Regions from separate parts of the Hydrogenovibrio crunogenus genome, predicted to be linked through region 1. Evidence: predicted binding sites of a transcription regulator. Region 1 holds the regulator's gene; each other region holds the start of a gene.
What was found. Region 1 encodes HrcA, which represses chaperone genes, less so after heat shock. Its sites were predicted from a motif close to TTAGCACTCNNNNNNNNNGAGTGCTAA; they were not measured.

Region 1 (4,825 bases):
GTTAATGTCTGTTTGCTCACGTGAAGAAAGTTCAATTTTTGCTTTCTCAGCCGCTTCACGAACACGTTGAAGTGCCAATTTATCCAGCTTCAAGTCAACATTTTGATCTTTCTTAAATTCGGTTGCGATGTAATCTACGATTACGTTATCGAAGTCTTCACCCCCTAAGAAAGTGTCCCCATTGGTTGATAAAACTTCAACTTGCTTTTCACCATCTAAGTCAGCCACTTCGATGATTGAGATATCGAATGTCCCCCCACCTAAATCGTAAACCGCGATTTTGCTATCCGCTTTGACTTTATCCATACCATAAGCCAATGCCGCTGCCGTTGGCTCGTTGATGATACGTTTAACTTCTAGACCCGCGATTTTACCTGCATCTTTCGTTGCTTGACGCTGAGAGTCATTAAAATAAGCCGGAACCGTGATAACCGCTTCTGTCACTTCATGACCTAAATAATCTTCTGCAGTTTTCTTCATTTTCATCAAGGTACGAGCAGATACTTCCTGTGGAGAAAGTTTTTTATCACCTACCTGCACCCATGCATCGCCATTGTCTGCTGAAATGATTTTGTAAGACACCATGTCCTTATCTTTTTCAACGACTGCATCATCAGCACGACGACCGATCAGACGCTTGATAGCAAACAAAGTGTTTTCCGGGTTCGTCACTGCTTGACGTTTTGCAGAATCCCCTACTAATACTTCACCATCATCAGCATAAGCAACAATAGAAGGTGTTGTACGAGCCCCTTCTGCGTTAGGAATTACTTTTGTTTCTTTTCCTTCCATGACTGCGACACATGAGTTTGTTGTCCCTAAGTCAATCCCGATAATTTTTCCCATAATTTTCTCCAAATTTCATCGCCAGACTAGGCGAGATATTTTTAACTTTAATTAAAACTTTTAACGTTACGTTGTATATAAGGCGGTTGATTTATTATTCAAGGCTTTCTTACAACTTTTTTCGTATTTTTTAAGATTTTTTATTCAGCGACCACAACGCGTGCCGGACGAACCAGACGGTCATTTAACACATAGCCTTTTTGGAAAACTTCAATGACCATTTGTGAATCATGATCCGGTGATGGAATCATCGTCATGGCTTCATGCAATTGTGGGTCAAACTTCTCACCTGCTGGGTTGACACGTTCAACATTGAACTTTTGCATCACATCCAGGAATTGCTTAAAGGTCATATCCAACCCTTCACGGATACTGTCAACCGTTACATCTTCTTTTGAAGATGCGTCCAATCCCATTTCCATAGAATCCAAAACCGGTAGCAACTCATTGACAAATTTTTCCAGAGCGAACTTATGGGCGCTTTCAACATCCATGCGTGTGCGGCGTTTTAAATTTTCCATATCCGCCAACGTTCTCAGCGCCAATTCTTTTTGAGATTCCGCCTCTTTTTTTGCTTCTTCCAGCATGGCTTCTAGGTCATGTTCAACCGCATCCTCTGCTTGATGCGTTTCTTCTGATACTTCCCCTTCAGCCGTTGCATTGTGTTGTTCTTCATTAAGTTCTGTCTTGTTATCAGACATAAAAAATCTCCAGAATATGATAATTTTAAATCACGAGGTTTATAAGGACGCATTTTGGGGATTCAACCCAAAAAGTCAGTTTTTTTATAAAAAAATTTACAATCAAAAAAAACCGCCAGGCCTGGCGGTTTATTTTTTCAGCAAGGAGCTTAAGATTCGAGCAGTCATATCGACTTTAGGTACGATTTTGTCATACGGCATTCGGCTGGGGCCCACCACGCCCAGCACCCCCATCACTTCACCTTCTCGCTCATAAGGCGTGGTAATCACACTGCAGTTTTGATAGGTTTCATTACCACATTCACTGCCAATGAAAACCTGAACGCCATTGGCCTGCATACTCTTATTGAGCAACCCCAACATATCAGAGTGCTCTTCAAAAGAATGGAACAGTGCTTTCAGTTTTTCTGCATCCGCCAATTCATCGTAATTGAGTAAGTTGGTTTTGCCTGAGACGAAATAAGGCGCACTCTTCTGCATCTTTTGTTCAATGACCTGATCCGTCGCTTCAACAATCGACAGCATCAAAGCGTCCATTGTTCTACGTAACTCATCCAAGCGTTCTACCAGCATTTTTTTCACCTCTGACAAATGGCGTCCGGCGAAATGCTCATTCAAATAATTAGCCGCTTGAATGAGTTGAGACGAAGAAACATCTTCTTCAAACTCAATAATTCGATTTTGCACATCCTGATCATTTAAAACCAAAACGACCAATACACGCTTGTTATTCAGTTTAACGAAATCAATATGACGTAACGTTTCTTGCTCTTGATTCGGCAACATCACCAAACTTGCCATCCCCGTTAATCCAGAAAGGATATTGGATGCCGAGCCCAGCAATTCTTCTTGCGTTTGTGCTTGAGTAAATCCGCGCTGAATTTCTTGTGTTAAAGAGGAGTTTAAAGGCTGTACCGTCAAGATAGAATCGACAAATACGCGAAAACCATGATCTGTCGGTACTCGCCCTGCAGAAGTATGAGGGGAATGAATCAAGCCCATTTTTTCCAAATCCGACATGACATTACGAACCGTGGCAGAACTGACTGAAACATCCGGCAATTTAGCGAGCACGGATGACCCGACAGGCTTTCCATCATTTAGGTATAATGCCATCAAGTGCTTAAAAAGTAATTGCGAACGATCATTTAAATTCATAATCAGACTTATATTAGGTTACTGCGTTATTGTTTGTTATACGCCCAATAATCAGAATTAAATGGTTTTCTCAGTTGACTATTTGGCACGAAGTTATCAGTATTATGGGAACAATTTTTTAATTTTCAAGCAGACTTAAGCAAATCCTGTTTAAAACACGATAGGCAAAGCATCAAGGAATCGGTCCATGTTTAATAAAATCGGTATTTTTGGTAAATACAGCGGCATTCAATCATGGGATTTGATTGATAAACTGATTTTATATTTTCAAAAGAAGCAGAAAAAGGTCATATTAGATCAACGGTCTTGTGCCGACTTCCCTATCGAGCGTTATGGCATAGAGCGCTTAGAACGAGATGCACTCATGAAAGAAATTGATTTTGCCGTTGTCGTGGGCGGTGATGGCACTTTTCTGGACGTCGCTCGGTGTATCGTCGATTACAACATCCCTATTCTCGGCGTCAATTTAGGGCGCTTAGGATTCTTAGCAGATGTTTCCCCTGATACGATGATGGTCACGCTGGACGAAGTGCTTGCCGATGATTACACCTGTGAAGAAAGAACACTGCTGCATGTGCTCATTAAAAAAGATGGCGAAACCTTATTTGATGAAGTCGCGTTCAACGATGTCGTTTTACACAAAAATGACTCGCCACGTATGATTGAATTCGAAACCTTTGTCGACAATCGTTTTTTGAACAGTCAACGTTCTGATGGGTTGATTATCGCCACGCCAACCGGATCAACCGCTTATTCGTTGTCTGCAGGCGGTCCCATCGTTGACCCGGGTCTTAACGCTATGACACTGGTATCGATTAACCCCCATACGATGAGCAACCGTCCAGTCGTGGTTTCGGGTGACAGCGAAATTTTAATTCGTCCGCATGATAACTGTAGTGGCACAGCATCGATTATTTGTGATGGTCAAGTGACCTTTCAAATTGAAGCCAAACACGAAACCTATGTGACACGCCACCCTAACTTCATTAAAATGGTGCATCCTAAAAACCATGATCATTATGAATTACTGCGTGCGAAACTGAATTGGGGTCAAAAACTTTAATGAAAAAAGCGCGTCTTCCGGCCAACGAATTTTGAGAACTGTATGCTACAAGAATTGTCGATTCAAAATCTTGCTCTTATCGAAAAACTTCAACTCAACTTTGACACAGGGTTCACCACCTTAACCGGGGAAACCGGTGCCGGAAAATCGATTTTACTCGATGCCTTAGGGCTGGCGCTAGGCGAAAGAGCCGACAGCAGTTTGGTGCGCCATGGCACCTTAAAAGCGGACATTACCGCCGATTTTGATATTACCAATCTGCCACAAGTTCAGGCCTGGTTGGCAGAGAATGAATTGGATGAAGACAATGAATGTTTGTTGCGTCGTACACTGACGTCAGAAGGACGTTCAAAAGCCTACATTAATGGTTTACCCGCCTCGGTTTCACAGTTAAAGATGCTGAGCAGTCTCTTGATTGATATTCATGGTCAGCACGAGCACCAATCGCTGATGCATACCAGTAAGCAATTGGAGCTTTTAGATGCTTACGCTCAACATGACGCCTTACTGAATGAGACGGAGAAAGCCTACCAGGCCTGGCAAAAACTCAATCAAGAATACCAAACGTTGCTCAATGACCAAACAGACCGCCAAAGCAAAATTGAACTGCTGAGCTTTCAGCAACAAGAATTCGACAAAGTTCAGCCGCAAGCAGATGAATTTGAAGCGTTGTCGGAAGAACAAAACAGTTTGTCGCACGCCAATGAAATCAAGCAATCGGTCTTTACCGCCTATGACATCCTAGAAGGCGATGGCGGTGTCACTGAAAAACTCAGCCATGCCATTTCTGAACTCGAAAAAGTCAGCGAATTTTCACCACAATTGTCCGATGTCTTGCAACAGCTGAATAGCATTCAGATTGAATGTCAGGAAGTCGCCGATGACATCCAATCACAAAACCACCAGGTCGAATTAGACCCTGAACGGTTACAAGTGGTCGACGAACGTTTATCGGAGCTGTTTGGTTTGGCCAAAAAATATCAGCTTGATCCGGAAAACCTGATTAACAAACATCAAGAAATCCAAGCCAGTTTGGCCGGTTTAATGCAATCTGGCG
Region 2 (4,825 bases), 1.0 Mb from region 1:
CGGTACCACGTTTTCAAAGACCGCTACTAAAATTTTATTGTGTGGTGCAGGCGAACTGGGAAAGGAAGTAGCGATTGAAGCGCAGCGACTTGGACTCGAGGTGATTGCCTTAGATCGATATGAAAATGCACCGGCGATGCAAGTGTCAGATCGCAGCTACACCTTAAGCATGTTGGACGGAAAGGCTCTTCGACAAATCATCGAAAAAGAAAAGCCTGACTATATTGTGCCGGAAATCGAAGCCATCGCAACCGACACCCTCGCTGAGTTGGAACAGGAAGGCTTTAACATTATTCCATCTGCCAAAGCCACTCAACTCACTATGAATCGAGAAGGCATCCGTCGCTTAGCTGCAGAAGATCTTGACATTCCAACCAGCCCTTATGCGTTTGCAGACAATAAAAAAGACTTTATCGCAGCCGTAGAAACCATTGGCATGCCCTGTGTAGTCAAACCAATCATGAGTTCATCAGGAAAAGGGCAAAGCGTCATAAAGTCGACAGCTGACATAGAGTCAGCCTGGCACTATGCACAAGAAGGCGGACGTGCCGGTAAAGGAAAAGTGATTATCGAAGGGTTTGTTGATTTTGACTATGAAATCACCTTATTGACGATCCGTCATAAAAATGGCACCAGCTTTTGCGCGCCAATAGGCCATATTCAAGAAGACGGTGATTATCGTCAGTCCTGGCAGCCGCACCCAATGTCTGATATAGCTATTCAGTCAGCGGAAAAAATTGCCATCAAAATTACCGATGCTCTTGGCGGCTGGGGGTTATTTGGCGTTGAATTATTCATTAAAGATGATCAAGTCATCTTCAGTGAAGTTTCGCCGCGCCCTCATGATACAGGTTTGGTTACTTTAATCTCTCAAGATTTATCTGAATTTGCACTGCATCTAAGAGCGATTTTAGGGTTACCGATTCCAAACATTACACAGCATGGCCCTTCTGCTTCCAGCGTTATCCTTCCAACAGGCCACTCAACAACAACTCAATTTAGTGGACTTGAAGAGGCATTAAAAGAACCGGACACTCAAATCCGATTATTCGGTAAACCAGAAATTGCCGGTCGTCGTAGGATGGGGGTTGCGCTCGCGCGCGATATCACGATTGAAAAAGCCATTGAAAAAGCCAAAGCATCAGCTCAAGCAGTAAAGGTGGAATTCTAAACGCCTTTAGTTGTCACTTTTATGCCGTGCTTAACTCAAACACGTATTAAAAGTGACCCTTTCAAAACGTCATTGCCAAATAACTGACAATCTTTATCACCTCCAGCCAATTCTTTTCTTTATTCAAACAACGCCACTCAAGACAAACACAAATAAACAATAAATATCAATAACTTAACAACAACTTTATTGATATGGCATGCTGTCTGCTACTCGACCCTTAGCAGAATAACTTTAGAACTTTCTATGATTCTGTAAAAGACAGAAAGAATTTTTTAAATGTTCAATAAATCAGATGACCGCACAGGAGCATGATTATGACAACGAATCAAACAATGACATCAGATGTAAAAGCCCCTATTCTTCAAGAATACAACCGTAACCCAGATACAGAGTCAAAATTGGCTGACAATCCAAGCAAGACCATTCTTTTACTACTACAAGGCGTGGTAGATAAAGGAAACTTAGCAAAAGTCTGTCATCAAAGTAATGCTTTGGTCGAAAAAGGCTTCCACTTAGGCCGAATGACAACGATTTTAGACGCTTTACGTGATCGTTTATCCATGTCAGAAAATACGCCTTTGGCATATGATTTAGATGAATTATATCGTTACGCCGATAAATCCATTCAAGAAGCCGTTTTTGAAAAGGATTCCTTCTATTTAGACAGCGCCATTGAAATCCTAACCGAAGTGCGTGATGCCTGGTTAGAAATGATGCACCAAACAGGCCAGTTAGCCGAAAACGGTTAATTATCCGCCTTAATTAGAGCCGGTTTCTCCTCCTTTTTCCGGCTCTTTTTATTTTTTCATTTCCTAACATATCTCTTCTCGACCTTATTCCTGACTTAAGCCTTAACATAATTATAAACTACATTACAAAATACTCTTAAGGCATTGAAATAAAACACAATAAGTTTAATTAAAAAAACATTAGCACTCTATTGACTTGAGTGCCAAAAAAAGTGTAATATGATGATATTAATTTTATTAGGAGAGAGATCAATATGACAAATCAATTGATTCCATTTGCAAACAATCTTACTCCTGGACAGAACATTGAAAGCTATTTGAGAACGGTTCAAACCCTACCTCAACTTTCAGCTGACGAAGAAAGAGAGTTGGCGGAAAAACTTTATCATCATAAAGATTTAAATGCTGCCAGACAGCTTATTTTGTCTTCTTTGCGTTATGTGGTTCCGATTGCACGCTCTTACAATGGGTATGGGTTGCCATTAAATGACCTCATCCAGGAAGGTAATATCGGTTTGATGAAAGCCGTTAAACGATTTAATCCGGCTGAAAAAGTACGGTTAATGACTTTTGCGGTTCATTGGGTTCGTGCCGAAATCAATGAGTACGTGATTAAAAATTGGCGTATTGTCAAAACGGCGACCACCAAAGCACAGCGCAAGCTCTTTTTTAAACTGCGTAGCACTAAAAAATCTCTTGAATGGTTAGGGGATAAAGATGCTGACACGATTGCAAAAGAGCTCGGAGTGACCCGAAAAGACGTCCTTGAAATGGAAACGCGTCTGTATGGTCAAGATATGTCTGTCGATTTAACACCCGATGAAGAAGAAAACACTTCTAAGACATACCCTGTACTGGTGAGCCAGGAACTAGATCCTGAAACACAGCTGGCAAATGACTCACAATCTGACCATGAGCTAGGCAGAATGCACCAAGCCTTAAAACAACTAGATCAACGTAGTCGAGATATTTTGCAACAACGTTGGCTCAGTGAAAATAAAACGGGCTTAAAGGCTTTGTCTGAAAAATATGGCGTTTCGATGGAGCGTATTCGTCAAATTGAACAACAAGCCATCAAAACATTACATGCCAGCATGACGGCTTAACTTAATTGCAATTGCTTAAATAAAAACAGCGCCATTGGCGCTGTTTTTTTATATCCAACATTTGTTTTTATTAAACGTCTTCCACATAAAGCTTCATAATAAATTTATGCTTCTCGCCACTTGGAATCCAGACCGCATTTTGCAATACATTACCGGCCTCAACGCATAACATACTTGGCCAAGCATCATTCGGCATGTCAGCAAATCCCTTGATAATTTCCGGCCCAGGATTCCACACCACCGAAGAACGACCATTACCCTTTTCTATACAAATGGCTCTTCGGAGCTGGGCGTCTTTGATTTTAACTAGGCCCACCTGGTCAATAAAAACGGAATCGATAGGAGGAGCAATCTTTAAAACATCTGTCTGCTCAACAGGATCGGCATTGGTTAATTTGTCATAACAGAAACTAGGTGCCAACCCTTCTACCTCAATTGATTCAACATCTGAAACCGTAAAATAAGAATGAAAAGCCTCGGTCACTTCAATATCATGATCATTCAGGTTATGCGTTATCAGCGTCATTACCAGCTCGGTTCCGATTTCTATTTTTAGCTCCAATCGAAAAGCATGTGGCCAGATAGCCAAAGAAGCGTCATCCGACTCAAGCATTAAGACGACTTCCGTCACGCCCGCATCCAAGTTTCGCACGCTGTCTAAATGCCAAACTCGATTACGGACAAACCCATGCGCAGGAAGCCCTGCTTCTTGTGACACACCAAACCAAGGCCAACAAACAGGAATGCCGCCGCGAACCGGTTTTTCTCCCGTATACACAGCCGTATCGGATACCCACAACAGATCCTGCCCAGATGTATTGCCGCTCTTCGGTATAAAACTTAGAACAGATGCCCCATGTGGCGTAATTGTGGCCTTAGCGAAATCGTTTTCGACCTCAATCATCATTAACTGCTCTCGCATGGAAAGATGAACACCTGTGGCTTCAAATTGCTGAATCATTTCTGCTAACACTCCTCTTTCCACCTCTTAATCAAGAGTTAACGATACTCAATCAAGGTGCGTTCCAATAACTCCGAAGGATACTCTCCAGTCACATAGGCCTGTCCAATCGCTTTCAATAAAACCAACCGAATTTGACCCGCCTGTACTTTTTTATCACCGGCCATTAAATCTAGAAATTGCTGAACACTCATTTCTTTAGGCGGCATAACCGGCAAATGAGCTGATTGCAAAATGGCAGCAATTCGTTCCTGGTCTGTTTGCGTTAAATCTCCCATTAACTTTGACAGATAAACTGCTTGCATCATGCCGGCACTGACTCCTTCACCATGCAACCAATTACCGTATCCCATTCCAGCTTCAATGGCATGACCAAAGGTGTGCCCCAGATTAAATAGCGCACGCAAACCCGCTTCTTTTTCATCTTTTGCCACAATCGTCGCTTTATTCTGACAAGAACGCTCGATCGCTTCAGCTAAAATCACAGGATCTCTTGCCATCAGGCCTGGTAGATTTTGTTCTAACCATTCAAAAAATGGATAATCAACAATCAAGCCATACTTAATAACCTCGGCAAGCCCCGCCGACAACTCTCTGTCTTCCAGGGTATTCAAGGTATCGGTGTCAATAACAACGCATTCCGGTTGGTGAAAAGCGCCGATCATGTTTTTGCCTTTCGGGTGATTTACGCCGGTCTTGCCGCCCACAGAAGAGTCAACTTGTGACAGCAGGGTGGTCGGGATTTGAATAAAATTCACCCCTCGTTGATAAGAGGCGGCCGCAAATCCAGTCATATCACCGATAACCCCACCACCTAATGCCACGAAAGTGCATT
Region 3 (4,825 bases), 590 kb from region 1:
GGGGCATCGTCGATAGGAATACAATACTGGATGAGATTCAGACATACCGTTACCTTACTTTTACCGTCACAAATGCTTATCAAAAACAGCCAGGCCTGATTGTTTTTGATAAGCATTTAAGAGCAAAAAGCCCGCATAAAGCGGGCTCTTTGATTCTAAGCAGAACTTTAAATTGAGCATTTCAGCGAATTTAATTCACACAAAACGCGCCAATTTAAATTACATCATTCCGCCCATACCTCCCATGCCACCAGCTGCTGCCGCTGCATCTGCAGAAGCACCATCTTTAGAAGGAAGGTCTGCAATCGCAGCACCAGTAGTCAATACCAGACCGGCAACCGAAGCCGCATTTTGCAATGCTGAACGTGTTACTTTAGCTGGATCAATGATACCGGCTTTAATCATGTCTACATAGGTCTCAGAAGCCGCATCGAAGCCCATGTTATCTTTTGATTCCATAACCTTGTTAACAATAACTGACCCTTCTAAACCACAGTTTGCTGCGATTTGACGCATTGGCTCTTCCATTGCACGCAAGGCAATTTCAATCCCAAGTTGCTGCTCGTCATTATCACCTTTAACTTTGACTTTTGAACGCGCACGAACCAGAGCAACACCACCACCGGCAACAATCCCTTCTTGGACCGCTGCACGTGTCGCATGCAATGCATCGTCTACACGATCTTTCTTCTCTTTCATTTCAACTTCTGTCGCGGCACCCAGCTTGATAACCGCAACCCCGCCTGACAATTTAGCCAAACGCTCTTGAAGTTTCTCTGAATCATATTCAGAAGTCGTATTTTCAGCTTGAGAGCGAATTTGAGCACAACGGGCTTCAATATCTTCTTTCGCACCGGCACCGTCAATCAGTTTTGTGCTGTCTTTACCAACAACGGCAGACTTGGTTTCACCCAACATATCAAGCGACACATTTTCAAGTGTTAGACCAACTTCTTCAGAAATCACTGTACCACCTGTTAAAACCGCCATATCTTGCAGCATGGCTTTACGACGTTCACCGAAACCAGGCGCTTTAATTGCCGTTGCTTTTACAATACCACGCATGTTGTTGATAACCAATGTCGCCAACGCTTCACCATCAACATCTTCTGCGATGATCAATAATGGACGACCCGCTTTTGAAACCGCTTCCAATGTTGGTAGCAAGTCACGGATGTTTGAAATCTTTTTATCGTGTAACAAGATGTATGGGTTGTCTAATTCCGCGACCATTTTTTCTTGGTTGGTTACGAAATAAGGTGATAAGTAACCACGATCAAACTCCATCCCTTCAACCACGACAAGCTCATCATGCAAAGAAGACCCTTCTTCAACCGTGATGACACCTTCTGTCGAAACTTTCTCCATGGCTTCAGCAATCATTTTCCCAACCGCTGAATCAGAGTTGGCAGAAATCGTACCGACCTGTGCAATCGACTCTGTTGTCGTACAAGGAACAGACATTTTTTGAATTTCTTTAACTACGGCTTCAACCGCTTTATGAATACCACGGTTAAGGTCCATCGGGTTCATGCCTGCCGCAACCGACTTCATCCCTTCACGAACGATAGACTGCGCTAAAACTGTTGCTGTCGTTGTACCATCACCCGCCACATCATTGGTTTGAGAAGACACTTCTTTAACCATTTGTGCGCCCATGTTCATGAACTTATCTTCCAGTTCAATTTCACGAGCAACGGAAACACCATCTTTAGTGACCGTTGGTGCACCAAATGATTTTTCTAGCACAACATTACGCCCTTTAGGCCCTAAAGTTACTTTCACTGCATCCGCTAGGACATTGATCCCTTCAACCATCTTTTCGCGGGCGTCTAAACCTAATCTTACGTCTTTAGCCATCTTTAAATCCTTTTTGTATTCTGTTTAATGAATGTCTTAATTACTCTACAATCGCGATGATATCGTCTTCACGCATCACTTTAAGTGGTTTGCCAGCATCGTCTTTCACTTCTTGACCAGAGTACTGACCGAACATCACTTTATCGCCGACTTTTACAGTCATTGGAATAATTGAACCATTATCCGCCGCTTTACCTGGCCCTACAGCCACGACTTCGCCTAAGTTCTCTTTTTCTTGTGCAGAACCAGGTAGCAAAATACCGCCTGTTGATTCTTTTTGTTCTTCAACTTGACGAACGACCACTCGGTCATGTAACGGTTTTATATTCATAGGATTCTCCTAAAAGTTTGATAATTCATGGTTTTAGTTACTAAATTTTCAATAATTAGCACTCTACCATCGAGAGTGCTAATTATTTTATAGATTGGTTCATCACTGTCAAGCCTTATAGTGACGTTAATTTATTTTTCAAGGGTAAGAAAAGAAGATTTTAAAAGAAAATCCAAAAACGACCAGGCCTGGCCGTTTTAATCGCTAATCGACTAGAACCAAGTTATCACAATGAATCAAGAATTCACCATCACTATAACCCAGCAACTGGCTAATTTCCGAAGACGGATGCCCCATGATCTTTTGCGTTTCAAAAAAAGGATAATTCACCAATCCTCGTGCAACTTCCTGATTTTTTTCATTCACGCAAATTACCATTTCTCCACGTTGAAATTCACCACTCATGTCTTTCACGCCAATCGGCAACAGACTTTTACCGGAAGACTGCAACGCTTTCACCGCGCCTTCATCCAACACCAATTGACCTTTAGCCTGTAAATGCCCCGCCAACCATCGCTTCTTAGCCGTCAAAGGCTCTAAATCAGGAATCAGCAACGTCCCCAGTGATTCCCCCGCCAACAATCGAGGCAACACATTATCTTCTCGCCCGGAAGCAATAAAGGTTGCCGTTCCAGAGCGAGCTGCGCGTTTGGCCGCCATGACTTTGGTATACATGCCGCCTTTTCCTAAACTGCCGCCTTCAGAACTGGCCATCGCTTCAATATCTTTTCGGCTGACCTGCGCTTCGGAAATCAGCTCGGCATTCGGATTGGTGCGCGGGTTGTCATTGTATAGACCATTTTGATCAGTCAAAATCACTAGCACATCCGCCGACACTAAGTTCGCTGTCAATGCCGCCAACGTATCATTATCTCCAAAGCGAATTTCATCAGTCACGACTGTATCATTCTCATTAATGACCGGCACAACTCCATGCTCTAATAATGTCTGAATAGTATTCGAGGCATTCAAATAACGCGCACGGTTAGACAAATCATCATGTGTCATCAAGATTTGCGCGGTATGAATCCCATTTTTAGCAAATTCAGATTCATATGCCTGCACCAAGCCCATTTGCCCAACCGCGGCAGCGGCTTGCAATTCGTTCAGCTCAGAAGGTCTTTTAGACCAACCCAGACGCTGCATGCCTTCCGCCACAGAACCGGAAGAGACAATCACAAGCTCAATCCCTTTTTGACGTAAAGCCACCATCTGGGATACCCATTGCGCCATCGCCTCTTTATTCAGACCACGACCATCATTGGTTAACAGGGCGCTGCCAATTTTAACCACCCAACGGCGTGATTTTTGATGGATATCTGATCGAGTTAACACGATACTTCCTTACTCTTCAACAGCTTGTTCTTGAGCTTTTAAACGATTTTGCTCTAAACCATAGGCCACTTCTTTCACCAACTCATCCGTTCCCACTCGGTTCACCGCTGAGATGGCAAAAACCGGCCCTGTCCAATTCAAACGCTCGACGATTTGATCACACAATTCATTAGCCTCTTCTTCTAACAGTAAGTCGGTCTTATTCAAAACCAACCAACGTTCTTTACCCGCCAAGGCATCACTGTACTTTTCCAATTCTTGCTCAATCACATGTACCGACTCAACCGGATCCGTTCCATCGATTGGGGCAATATCCACCACATGTAAAAGCAGCCCGGTACGAGACAAATGCTTCAAGAACTGCACCCCTAAGCCTGCGCCTTCCGAAGCACCTTCAATCAAACCTGGAATATCAGCAATCACAAAACTGGATTCAGGCGAGACCCGCACCACCCCTAAGTTCGGATACAGCGTTGTAAAGGGGTAATTCGCAACCTTAGGACGAGCAGCGGAAACGGCGGTAATCAGGCTCGACTTCCCTGCATTTGGCATCCCTAACAGCCCAACATCGGCCAACACAGACAGTTCAAGCCCTAGGTTGCGTTCATCCCCAGGTTCACCAGGCGTACATTGACGTGGCGTACGATTGGTACTGCTCTTAAAGTGCACATTTCCTAACCCATGACGCCCACCGTGAGCCACCAATAACTTTTGACCGTGCTCGACCAGATCGCCAATCACTTCCTGCGTATCAAGATCTCGAACAATCGTTCCTTCCGGCACAGGGATAATCAAGTCTTGCCCTGCACGCCCGGTTTTTTGCTGCCCCATGCCGGCTTGTCCGTTCTGGGCTTTATAGTCTCGAGTATAACGAAAATCAATCAACGTATTGATATTACGGTCAGCAATTAAATAAATACTACCACCATCGCCTCCGTCGCCCCCGTTAGGACCTCCGAATGGAATATATTTTTCACGGCGAAAACTTGCGACGCCGTTTCCACCGCGCCCCGCTTCTACCCGAATATTGGCTTCATCTACAAATTGCATGACCTTAATCCTATTTCCCTAATCATAACTAGCGTGGACACATCCAGCTCGGTGCATTATTTGCACCCTATTTTAGCTTAGAGAAAACATTTAACCTAGAAATAAAAAAGCCCCGACACAGCGGGGCTTTTGATAACAATGTCTGTGACTATTTAATTAGTCAGCTTTAATTGTTACGAACGTACGTAGTGGCTTACCTTTTGTTACGAAAGCAACTTCACCGGTTGCTTTTGCAAACAAAGTATCGTC

Region 2: the regulator HrcA is predicted to act here: its motif matches at 2,104-2,130, upstream of rpoH (RNA polymerase sigma factor RpoH).
Region 3: the regulator HrcA is predicted to act here: its motif matches at 2,247-2,273, upstream of GHNINEIG_RS01735 (co-chaperone GroES).

Annotation. Positions count from the first base shown of each region.
Region 1 covers NZ_CP032096.1:966,321-971,145, reverse strand. Annotated here, with positions in the region: gene dnaK (molecular chaperone DnaK) at 1-846, opposite strand, end outside; gene grpE (nucleotide exchange factor GrpE) at 987-1,547, opposite strand; gene hrcA (heat-inducible transcriptional repressor HrcA) at 1,677-2,705, opposite strand; gene GHNINEIG_RS04605 (NAD(+) kinase) at 2,893-3,768, shown strand; gene recN (DNA repair protein RecN) at 3,811-4,825, shown strand, end outside.
Region 2 covers NZ_CP032096.1:2,379,969-2,384,793, forward strand. Annotated here, with positions in the region: gene purT (formate-dependent phosphoribosylglycinamide formyltransferase) at 1-1,171, shown strand, start outside; gene GHNINEIG_RS11310 (flagellar export chaperone FliS) at 1,489-1,923, shown strand; gene rpoH (RNA polymerase sigma factor RpoH) at 2,178-3,029, shown strand; gene GHNINEIG_RS11320 (D-hexose-6-phosphate mutarotase) at 3,100-3,990, opposite strand; gene aroB (3-dehydroquinate synthase) at 4,029-4,825, opposite strand, start outside.
Region 3 covers NZ_CP032096.1:373,907-378,731, reverse strand. Annotated here, with positions in the region: gene GHNINEIG_RS01745 (glutathione S-transferase) at 1-45, opposite strand, end outside; gene groL (chaperonin GroEL) at 220-1,860, opposite strand; gene GHNINEIG_RS01735 (co-chaperone GroES) at 1,901-2,191, opposite strand; gene proB (glutamate 5-kinase) at 2,396-3,526, opposite strand; gene cgtA (Obg family GTPase CgtA) at 3,536-4,576, opposite strand; gene rpmA (50S ribosomal protein L27) at 4,733-4,825, opposite strand, start outside.